DNA from 3 places in the Chromobacterium sp. IIBBL 290-4 genome. Region 2 is predicted to be linked to each of the others. Evidence: predicted binding sites of a transcription regulator. Region 2 holds the regulator's gene; each other region holds the start of a gene.
The links. The regulator HrcA, encoded in region 2, represses chaperone genes, less so after heat shock. The targets are predictions, from matches to a motif close to ATTAGCACTCGNNNNNNNCGAGTGCTAAT.
Positions count from the first base shown of each region.

Region 1 (2,267 bases), 4.0 Mb from region 2:
CGACTGGCAACGCGGCCAAAGACAAGGTTCGCAGCGAGCGCCTGATCGAGATCGTCAAAACCAAGCCGATGTTCGCCTATCACGCCTTGTACACGCTGGACGACTATCTGCCCATCACCAAGGACAACCTCAAGCAGAAGCTGGAGCTGGAGGATCAGCTGACCGCCTTTCGCCCGTATCCGGATGTGATGCTCAAGCGCGCGCAGCTGGAAATCCTGGCTGGCGAGCAAGCCAAGGCGGAACAGACGCTGCGCACCACGCTGGCGTCCTTCCCGACTTACGCCGGCCAGTTCATTGAAACGCTGGGCGAGCAGGACCCGGCCTGGGAGCCGCTGCGCAAGATCAGCCGCGAAGCCTACGATAATTTGCCGGCCAAATTCCGCACCTTGCCGGAATGAACCAAGCTCCCGCCTGCGGGCGGGAGAGGGCAATAAAAAACCGCCGAAGCGATTCGGCGGTTTTTTTGCGGCGGAGTACGCGGCGCTTAGTTGTCCAGCACCACGCCTTCGCTCAGCGCTGCCTTCATCTTGATCAGGGCCTTGGCTTCGATCTGGCGGATGCGCTCGGCCGACACGCCGAACTCGGCCGCCAGCTCGTGCAGCGTGGAGCCGCTGTCGTCGGCCAGCCAGCGCGCTTCGACGATGCGGCGGCTGCGCGGGTCCAGCGTGGACAGCGCGTATTCCAGGCCTTCGGTTTGCAGTTGGTCGAAGGCGCGGCGCTCCAGCGCGCGGGTCGGCTCGCTGTGGCTGTCCGCCAGCCAGTCGATGGGCGCGTAGCTGTCTTCGTCGTCGCTGTCGGCCAGCAGGGACACATCCTGGCCGTTCATGCGGATTTCCATCTCGCGCACTTCTTCAGGCTTGACGCCCAGATCGGCGGCGATGGACTTGGCTTCCTGCTCCGACAGCGCGGAGAAACCGCTCTTCATGCTGCGCAGGTTGAAGAACAGCTTGCGCTGCGGCTTGGTGGTGGCGATGCGCACCAGACGCCAGTTGCGCAGGATGAATTCGTGGATTTCCGCCTTGATCCAGTGGATGGCGAACGAGAACAGGCGCACGCCGCGGTCAGGCTCGAAACGCTTCACCGCCTTCATCAGGCCGATATTGCCTTCCTGGATCAGGTCGGCCTGCGGCAGGCCGTAACCGGCGTAGCCGCGGGAAACGGACACGACCACGCGCAGGTGCGACAGCACCATCTGCCGCGCCGCTTCCAGGTCGTTTTCCTGCTGGAAACGGGTCGCGAGCTCGGTTTCCTGCTCCGGCGACAGCATGGGCACGCTGTTGACGGCCTGGATGTATTGTTCCAGGCTGCCGCTGGTCGACGGTACGGGAAGGGCAAATGTTGTGTTCATTGCGATGGCTACCTCCTTGGGTAGTGCTATGTTAGCACTCGTGTATTGAGAGTGCTAGCAAGGAAAGGTTCCGCGGTCAATGATTTTTAACAATCGATTCGATAGCCAAAAACTTTCCTTTGTCATTTTTTACTTGGGTTCGACCTTGCGCAAATGGTGGTCTGCGGCCAGCCGCGCGCCCAGCATCGCCAGCATCGCGGACACCGCCAGCAAGACGGCCAATTCCGGCGCGCTCAGCAGGCGCAGCTCCACTTGCTCGCCGTACAGCATGGCGAACTCGCGGATGGCCGGATTGGCGACGGCGGCCAGCCAGCAGGACAGCCCCCAGGCCAGCAGCGCGGCGAACACCCCTTGCCACAAAGCGTGGTAGAGGAAAGGACGGCGGATGAAGCTGTCTGTGGCGCCGATCAGCTTGGACACTTCGATTTCATCCTGCCGCGCCAGTATCTGCATCCGGATCGCGTTATGGGTCACCAGCACCAGCGCCAAACCCAGGGCGGCCGCCAGGAACCAGGTGAGCTTCTTGCCCATGTCCACCATGCCGTACAGACGCTTGGCCCAGTGGGCGTCGAACTGCGCCATTTCCACCATAGGCAGGCCGGACAATTCCTTCTGCAGCATTTCCAGCGAGCGCGGCTCCATCGCCGCCGGAGTCACCACGAAGGCGTCCGGCAGCGGGTTGCCGTCCAGGCCGCTGTCCAGGCCGGTCAGGCCGTTGCGCTTCTCCAGATCTTGCAGCGCTTTGCCCTTGCTGACGAAAGTGAAGCTTTTCACCTTGGGATGATGCGACAAGGTGCTGTTGACGGCGGCGATGTCGGCTTCCTCGGCCGACAATTCCATGAACAGCGTGATTTGCGGCGTGGCAGTCAGGCGGCCCACCCAGTCCTGCACGCTGCTGACTGTCAGGTACAGCGACAGC
Region 1 covers NZ_CP100128.1:1,044,619-1,046,885, reverse strand. The annotation lists gene NKT35_RS04875 (PglL family O-oligosaccharyltransferase) at 1-398, shown strand, start outside; gene rpoH (RNA polymerase sigma factor RpoH) at 485-1,348, opposite strand; gene ftsX (permease-like cell division protein FtsX) at 1,478-2,267, opposite strand, start outside.
Region 1: a site for HrcA is predicted at 1,379-1,407, ahead of rpoH (RNA polymerase sigma factor RpoH). Genes of this name have one in related genera too.

Region 2 (2,267 bases):
CGGCACCACCACGTCGTCGCCATGCTTCCAGCCGAAGCGGCTGAAATAATGGGCCACGCTGCCGATGGCGTCATGCGGATTGTTCCAGATGTCGCGATGGCCGTTGCCGTCGAAATCCACCGCCCACTTGCGGTAGCTGGACGGCATGAACTGCGGCAAGCCCATGGCGCCGGCGTAAGAGCCCTTCAGCGTCAGCGGGTCCTTGCCCTCTTCCTTGGCCAACAGCAGGAACTGGGTCAGCTCGCCGCGGAAATACTCCGCCCGGCGCGGGTAATCGAAACCGATGGTGGACAGCGAGTCGGCCAGCCGGAAGCTGCCGGTATTGCGGCCGTAATGGGTTTCCACGCCCAAAATGGCGACCACCACCTCGGGCGGCACCTGGTAGAGCTGCTCGGCGCGGGCCAGCGCGTCGGCGTTGGCCTGCCAGAACGCCACGCCGTCGGCGATGACCTTATCGCTGACGGTGGAGGCGCGGAACTGATACCAGGGACGCGAGGTGGACGGCTTGTCCAGAATGCGGATGATATTGGGCTTCAATTCGACATTGGCGAACACCGCCTCCAGTTCGGGACGGTTGAACTGGCCGGTGGCCACCTGCTCGTCGATATAGCGCTGCACGTCCGGGCGGGCCAGGAAGGCCGCGTCGGCCTGGGCTTGCGGCGCGGTGAAGGCCGCGCCGGCCAGGGCGGCGGCGATGGCCAGTTTCAACATCGATTTCATGGTTTTGCTTTCTTGTATGAGCGTAGGCGCGGTTTCATTCGCGGAAGGACAGCGCGTTGCCGACCAGCCGCGCGGTGATGTCGACGATGGGGATCACCCGTTCGTAAGCCATGCGGGTGGGTCCGACCACGCCCAGCGTGCCGACCACCTGGCCGTTGATGCAGTAAGGCGCGGTCACCACCGAGCATTCGTCCAGCGTCATTACGCCAGACTCCTCGCCGATGAAAATGTTCACGCCATGCGCGTCGCGCCCTTGCGACAATAGTTTCAATAATTCGGTCTTGCGTTCGAACACGCCGAACAGCTCCCTCAGCCGCGACAGGTCGTCGGACAGGTCATGCACCTGCAACAGCCGCGCGCCGCCGCTCACCACCACGTCCTCGCCGCTTTGGGTCAGGGTTTGCTGGCCCAGTTTCACCGCCGCCGCCATCAGCTCGGCGATGTCGCCCTGCAGCTTGGCCAGTTCGCTCTCCACCCGCAGCGCCACCGCGTTCAGTCCCTGCCCGCTGTAATGCTGGTTGATGAAATTGGCCGCCTCGATCAGTTCCGACGGCGTATAGTCGCGCTCGGTCACCAGCAAGTGGTTCTGCACGTCGCCGTCCAGCGTCACCAGAATCATCAGCACCCGCTTTTCGGACAGCCGCAGGAATTCGATCTGGCGGAAGGCCACGTCGCTGCGCTGCGGCGTCAGCACCACGCCGGCGAAGCTGGTCAGCTCGGACAATAGCGAGGACGCCGCCTGCACGATGCGCTGCGGGCTGTCCGGCTGCAAGGTGTGCTCCAGCTCCAGCATGGCAACCTGATCCAGCGGACGGATGGTCAGCAGTTGATCGACGAACAGGCGATAGCCGCGCGCGGTGGGCACCCGGCCGGCCGAAGTGTGCGGCGAGGCGATCAGCCCCATGTTTTCCAAATCGGCCAGCACATTGCGCACCGTGGCGGAAGACAGCTCCACGCCGGGCAGCAGCGACAGCGTCTTGGAGCCGACCGGCTGGCCGTCGGCGATATACCGTTCGATCAGGGCCTTGAGCAGATGTTGGGCGCGTTCGTTCATCATGTCCCCATTGTACACATCCTGATGCGCGTCAAAACAGCCTGCGGCAAGACTTTACGCCGGACGGGTGCCGCTTCGCGCCGCCAAGTGGCTGTCCCGGCTCTGGATTTCTGCGATAATCGCCCCATTATTGGTCCGACCTACCCCATTTGGAGACAGCATGGCTTCCGAAGACAAGAGCAAGGCCCTGGCCGCCGCCCTCGCCCAGATTGAAAAGCAGTTCGGCAAGGGCTCGATCATGCGCATGAGCGACAACCAAATCACCGAAAACCTGCAAGTGATCTCCACCGGTTCGCTGAGCCTGGACCTGGCGCTGGGCGTCGGCGGCCTGCCGCGCGGCCGCGTGGTCGAAATCTACGGCCCGGAATCGTCGGGTAAAACCACCCTGTGTCTGCAAGTGGTGGCCGAAGCGCAAAAACTGGGCGGCACCTGCGCCTACATCGACGCGGAAAACGCGCTGGACCCGATCTACGCCCAAAAACTGGGCGTGAGC
Region 2 covers NZ_CP100128.1:5,050,094-5,052,360, forward strand. The annotation lists gene mltB (lytic murein transglycosylase B) at 1-720, opposite strand, end outside; gene hrcA (heat-inducible transcriptional repressor HrcA) at 755-1,777, opposite strand; gene recA (recombinase RecA) at 1,935-2,267, shown strand, end outside.

Region 3 (2,267 bases), 2.7 Mb from region 2:
CCGGCCAGCTTGGCCACGCGTTCTTGCAGCTTTTCGCGATCGTAGTCGGAAGTGGCTTCTTCGATCTGCTTGCGGATTTCACCCACGCGAGCCTGGATGGATGCAGCTTCGCCGGCGCCGTCGATGATGGTGGTGTTTTCCTTGCCCACTTCCACGCGCTTGGCTTGGCCCAGCAGTTCCAGACCGGCCTTTTCCAGGGTCAGACCCACTTCTTCAGCGATAACGGTACCGCCGGTCAGCACGGCGATGTCGTTCAGCATGGCCTTGCGGCGGTCGCCGAAGCCCGGAGCCTTGACGGCCACAACCTTCAGGATGCCGCGGATGGTGTTCACCACCAGCGTAGCCAGCGCTTCGCCTTCCACGTCTTCAGCGATGATCAGCAGCGGGCGGCCGGACTTGGCCACTTGCTCCAGAACCGGCAGCAGGTCGCGGATGTTGGAGATCTTTTTGTCGAACAGCAGGATGAAGGGATTGTCCAGAGCGGCAATCTGCTTGTCCTGATTGTTGATGAAGTACGGGGACAGGTAGCCGCGGTCGAACTGCATGCCTTCAACTACGTCCAGCTCGTTGTTCAGGCTCTTGCCGTCTTCAACGGTGATCACGCCTTCCTTGCCCACTTTTTCCATGGCGTTGGCGATGATTTCGCCGATGTCGCTATCGGAGTTGGCGGAGATGGAGCCGACCTGGGCGATTTCCTTGGTGGTCGCACATGGCTTGGCGATCTTGGCGATTTCGCCGACCAGGGACACGACGGCCTTGTCGATGCCGCGCTTCAGATCCATCGGGTTCATGCCGGCGGCGACGTACTTCATGCCTTCCTGCACGATGGCTTGCGCCAGAACGGTAGCGGTGGTGGTGCCGTCGCCAGCTACGTCGGAAGTCTTGGAAGCCACTTCCTTGACCATCTGCGCGCCCATGTTCTCGAACTTGTCTTTCAGTTCGATTTCCTTGGCGACGGATACGCCGTCCTTGGTGATGGTCGGCGCGCCGAAGGAGCGGTCCAGCACTACGTTGCGGCCCTTAGGACCCAGGGTTACCTTGACGGCATCGGCCAGGATGTTGACGCCAGCAACCATCTTGCTGCGAGCGGAATCACCAAATTTAACGTCTTTAGCTGCCATTCTCGAAATCTCCAGAATCTATTGATGAAGTACAGGTAAGGGTCGGATTACTCAACGATGCCCATTACATCTTCCTCGCGCATCACGAGGACTTCGTCGCCGTCAACCTTGACGGTCTGGCCGGAATACTTGCCGAAAATCACTTTGTCGCCGATTTTCAGTTCCAGCGGACGGCGTTCGCCATTTTCCAGGATCTTGCCATTGCCCACGGCCAGAACCTCGCCCATGTCCGGCTTCTCGGCGGCGGCGCCCGGCAGAACGATGCCGGAAGCGGTCTTTTCTTCAGCCTCGAGGCGCTTGATAACAACACGGTCGTGCAGAGGACGAATTGCCATTGATCTCTCCTATTACTTTGGCTGTTGAGAGTTGAACATCAGAAATTTATGGTTGTCAGCCGAGGCCTTAGCACTCGACCGTCGCGAGTGCTAATAATAGGGGCGAGAGAGAGGGTTTTCAAGAGCTTGCGAAAGCAAATTTCGGCAAGCCCTTCAGAACATCATCAACGCGGTGTCTTGCGCAACAGCAACCAGCGGGGCGTCCGAAATCGAATGATCATCCGATACAAGCGGACATAAGTGAACATGAAGACCAGTACGAAGCCGATAAGAACAGGCGTCTTGTTCCAGAACAGCATGGCTGGCACTACCGAAAACGATGAAAGTGCCCATAGATAGGGTGAAGTCAGGCTGTTTCGCTGGGTCAAGTGGCCCGCATCTTTCGAACCAACCATCCACAGCACTACTCGTTTATAAATGATTTGGTGAAGATGTAAGGCATCAGGGTATCCGACAGCTCGATTCTGTAAAAACTTTCTTCTATAAATTGAAAACATGGTTTCAAAAACTGGGTAAATAACACATAAAAGAGGAAACCAAGGAGATACGCTAGGGTGCCGTTGAACAAGTAGTACAGAAATTTCAGCAATCATGAATCCAACTAAATAAGCACCACCGTCCCCAGCAAATATCAAACCTCTGGGAAAGTTCCAAAACAGAAAGCCAGCGACAGCACCAACCATGGCAAAACAAACTCCAAGCAATTCTGGATCCTGCACCTTGAAAGCTACGTAAGACATTGCAAGAAAAACAAATATCGCAACAACACCAGACAGTCCATTATAGCCATCAATAATATTGACGGCATGCG
Region 3 covers NZ_CP100128.1:2,363,867-2,366,133, reverse strand. The annotation lists gene groL (chaperonin GroEL) at 1-1,121, opposite strand, end outside; gene groES (co-chaperone GroES) at 1,169-1,456, opposite strand; gene NKT35_RS10855 (MraY family glycosyltransferase) at 1,621-2,267, opposite strand, start outside.
Region 3: a site for HrcA is predicted at 1,523-1,551, ahead of groES (co-chaperone GroES). Genes of this name have one in related genera too.